Regions from separate parts of the Exiguobacterium sp. s127 genome, predicted to be linked through region 2. Evidence: a T-box and tRNA genes for the amino acid it is inferred to sense, from the RefSeq annotation. Region 2 holds a T-box; the other holds one or more tRNA genes.
The links. The T-box of region 2 lies ahead of leuS (leucine--tRNA ligase). A T-box ahead of a tRNA ligase gene usually reads a tRNA of that ligase, here a tRNA-Leu.
Positions count from the first base shown of each region.

Region 1 (2,208 bases), on a different contig from region 2:
TTATTATCGCAAATCGTTGAAGAAGGATTTGCGGGGCAAGAGCTCATTCGCGAATTCGCTTACCGTAAGGCGCAGCATGAACAACGGTTGCGCCAGCACATATTACAAGATGATCATCCAGAGTCGTCAGCTCAACTAGAAATCGAACTATAACAACAAGGAGTGAGGACCGGATGCGAACAGGTACAAAAATTGGTTTAGGCGTGATTGGTTCAGGGATGCTTGCAGCAAGCTATTACTTTTACGAAATGGCGATCGCAACGAATCCGAAACCCTTCTTGACGAACAACCGTGATTTAAGTGACGAGATGGTCCGATTGATGCAACCGGGTCAGACATGGATTAAGGAACAACCGTTAGAACTCGTCGCGACGCAAGCAGATGATGGATTGACGCTTCGCGCACATTACTTACCGCCACTCGTTGCGTCCGATCGAGTCGTCATTCTCGTACATGGTTACGGTGGTGTCGGAACAGACTTAGCAGGATTCGCCTATCTGTATCATCAAGCGGGTTTTCATGTGTTGATGCCGGACAATCGTGGTCACGGAAAAAGTGACGGAAATTACATCGGTTTCGGTTGGCATGACCGGCAAGACTGTCTGCGCTGGATCGACTATTTAGTCGGACGTGTTGGAACGGCTTCTTCCATCTTTTTACATGGTGTATCGATGGGGGGCGCGACGGTTTTGATGACGAGTGGAGAAACATTACCTGCTCAAGTCAAAGGCATTATCTCCGACTGTGCTTATACATCAGTCAACGCAGTCCTCGCCTATCAGATGAAACGGATGTATCGTTTGCCGCACTTTCCGTTCCTTGCGATGACGAGTTTATTGACGAAATTAAAGGCTGGTTACTTCTTCAGTGAAGCTTCCGCATTAAAACAAGTCAAAAAGGCGGCGGTACCGATCTTATTCATTCATGGGGATGCAGATACGTTCGTTCCGACATCGATGGTCTATGAACTGTATGATGCTTGCCAAACGAAGAAGGAACTCGTCGTCATTCCGAATGCGGCACATGCAATGGCTTATTTTGAGGCACCCGATCGATACGATGAAGTCGTCGAGGCGTTCGTTCGGCGCGTAATGTCAGCATGACAAATGAAAGTGTATGAAGTGGAAGGAATGGATTGACAAAAATCAGTCCATTTCGTATTCTACAATCATATAAGCCATGTCGTCGTGGCGGAATCGGTAGACGCGCTAGACTCAGAATCTAGTGGTGGCAACACTGTGGAGGTTCAAGTCCTCTCGGCGGCATTTCCATAAGTTGAAGACCTGTTAGTAGGTCACAGACTGTAGACAAACTAGATGGAAGGTCACTTGCATGTGATTTTCTATCTTTTTTTGTTCTCTCTTTCCTTCCTAAGCGTCTTCCTGTGGCAAACATCGCGCCGCTACAGCGAAGCTGCAGGGTCGCTCCTGTTTGCTTTCCACTAGAAAGCGATTAGATCGAAAATCGCGACTTTTTTAGTTTTCTTTCAGATAATTCAGTTTTTTTACCAAAACATGTTTCAAAGGGACCATTATTAAGGAAAATATCCTAATAGAGGGCCGTGCCTTCAAAAGAAGGGGGTAAAAAGTATGAATAAACGTTTTTCTATCTTATTTTTATTGATGGGATGTCTGTTCGTATTAAGTGCGTGTAGCATCGGTTCAAATGATGATTCATCGTCAGAGGACAAAACGTACAAAGTCGGGATCGACGTCACCTATCCACCATTCGAGTACAAGGACGGGGATACGTACAAAGGAATCGATATCGATTTGATTCAAGCGATTGCAGACGACCAAAACTTCAAGATTGAATTTGAAGCGATGGACTTTAGCGGAATCATTCCTGCTCTGCAGGCGGATCAACTCGACATCGCGATTGCCGGGATGAGTATCACACCGGAACGTGAAAAAGTCGTTACCTTCTCTGACCCGTACTTTGAAGCCGGACTGATTCTTGTCGTCAAAGACAACAATGATGACATCAAGTCGGTTGATGATTTAAAAGGGGAACGCGTGGCAGTTAAAAAAGGGACGACGGGGGCAAAGTATGCAACGGATAACGCGGATAAGCTAGGCATTAAAGTTACACAATTCAATGATAGTCCAGCGATGTTCCAGGAAGTCAAAAATGGGAATGCAGCAGCCTTGATTGAAGACTATCCAGTCATCTCGTATGCCAACAAACAACAAAACCTTGGTCTGAAAC
Region 1 is NZ_JACSMO010000015.1:4,674-6,881, forward strand. It holds gene KNP98_RS14655 (hypothetical protein) at 1-153, shown strand, start outside; gene KNP98_RS14660 (alpha/beta hydrolase) at 174-1,103, shown strand; tRNA gene KNP98_RS14665 (tRNA-Leu) at 1,182-1,265, shown strand; gene KNP98_RS14670 (transporter substrate-binding domain-containing protein) at 1,590-2,208, shown strand, end outside.
Region 1: it encodes a tRNA-Leu, which carries the amino acid that the T-box ahead of leuS (leucine--tRNA ligase) is inferred to sense. The anticodon was not compared.

Region 2 (2,208 bases):
TCAGGAATCATCGGAAGTTCAAGCGGCAACTCTTCTTTATCCAGCGTCTTCATCGTTCCATCTTCCATATGGACGACTGGAATCGGCTCGCCCCAATAGCGTTGACGGCTAAAGAGCCAGTCACGCAGACGATACGTAATTTTCTTCCGTCCGACTTGGTTCGTTTCGAGTTCCGCGATGATGGTTTCGATTGCGTCCGCCTTCGAGAGACCGTCGAGCATTTGTGAATTGACATGCTCCCCTTCTCCCGTATACGCTGCTTCGTCGACATTTCCGCCTTTTACGACTTCGATGATTGGAAGGTCAAACTGTTTCGCAAACTCATGATCGCGTTCGTCATGTGCCGGAACGGCCATGATGGCACCTGTTCCATACGTCGCAAGAACATAGTCGGCAATCCAGATCGGAAGACGTTCGCCAGAAATCGGGTTGACGGCGAACGCACCCGTGAAGACACCTGTCTTCTCTTTTGCAAGATCCGTTCGTTCAAGATCCGATTTCGTCTGAACAGACGCGATATAACGTTCGACTGCTGCCTGATGTTCTGCTGTCATGATGTCCGCGACGAATGGATGCTCCGGTGCTAAGACGAGGTACGTTGCGCCGAAGACTGTATCCGGACGTGTCGTGAAGACCGTGACTTGTTTTTTGTGGCCGTCAATCGTAAAGTCGATTTCCGCACCTTCCGATTTACCAATCCAGTTCCGCTGCATTTCTTTCACCGACTCCGGCCAATCGAGTTCATCTAAATCGTCGAGGAGACGGTCCGCGTATTCCGTAATCTTAAGGACCCACTGGCGCATCGGGACACGGACGACGGGATGATTTCCACGTTCAGACAATCCATCGATGACTTCTTCATTCGCAAGGACCGTTCCAAGTGCCGGGCACCAGTTGACTGCCACTTCATCGACGAACGCAAGTCCTTTTTCGTACAGTTGTGTAAAGATCCACTGTGTCCATTTGTAGTATTTCGGATCCGTCGTATTGATTTCACGGTCCCAATCATATGAAAAACCGAGGTCTTTCAACTGACGTTTGAACGTTTCAATATTTTGTGCCGTGAACTCACGCGGGTCATTCCCCGTATCGAGTGCATACTGTTCTGCCGGGAGTCCGAACGCATCCCATCCCATTGGGTGAAGGACGTTATACCCTTGCATCCGTTTCATCCGTGCGAGGATATCCGTTGCCGTGTATCCTTCCGGGTGTCCGACATGCAGTCCTGCTCCCGATGGATAAGGAAACATGTCGAGGGCATAAAAGCCTTCCTTACTTGGGTCTTCCGTCGTTACGAACGCGTTATCCTGTTCCCAGCGCGCTTGCCATTTTGGTTCAATCTCACGATGATTATACGACATCTATTCTTCCTCCTCTGATTAAAAAAACCGGTCCTCCGCCCCTAAGAATAGGGACGAAAGACCGGTTTGGCTTCCGCGGTACCACCCACGTTGTCTGTCAATGACAGACCGCTTGACTCACAGATAACGGTGTGAAGGACCGGATTCGCTACTCGTTGTTCACGAATCATGCTCCCTGACGAGTTCATGGACAGTTCCGACTGGTTTGCACCACCCACCAGTTCTCTAAACGGAATGTCTCCACTACTACTTCAGTTCGTTGCATCTGACTATCTATTAGTTAGTTTAATCTGAATCTTAATCAACCGTCAACGTTTCCGTAAAATTTCTCCAATCGCAGCATGTGTTGAAACCTGATGATCCGCGTGATGTAACATCTGCCCCGGCATCCGGTCGTCGAGTAACGCGATGACTTCCATCCCAGCTTTTTTCGCCCCCATCATGCCGTTCGCCGCGTCCTCAATTACGATACATGACTCTGGGGCGAGACCCATCCGTTTTGCTGTCAGCTCGAAGATAGCTGGGTCCGGTTTAGAGCGCGGGACTTCAAAACCGCTCGTGTAGGCGTCGACTGTCAACCCATAAAATGCGATGACGCGTTCAATTTTTTCAAGCGAACTCGATGATGCAATTGCAATCCCGTAACCTTCGCTTCGAGCGATACTCATCAACTCATGAACCCCTTCCTTTAATCCACAGTCTTCCGGCTTGGCGTGTTGTTGAAATAAGTCATGTTCCTGTGCAAGTAACACATCCGTTTGATGCGGTAAGCGATGTTGTTCAATTAATTCCTGCCACATCTCGTCGCCCGTCTTACCCATGAAGGTCGCATATTGAACTAAATCAA
Region 2 is NZ_JACSMO010000001.1:360,606-362,813, reverse strand. It holds gene leuS (leucine--tRNA ligase) at 1-1,361, opposite strand, end outside; T-box leader at 1,408-1,630, opposite strand; gene KNP98_RS01760 (HAD family hydrolase) at 1,670-2,208, opposite strand, start outside.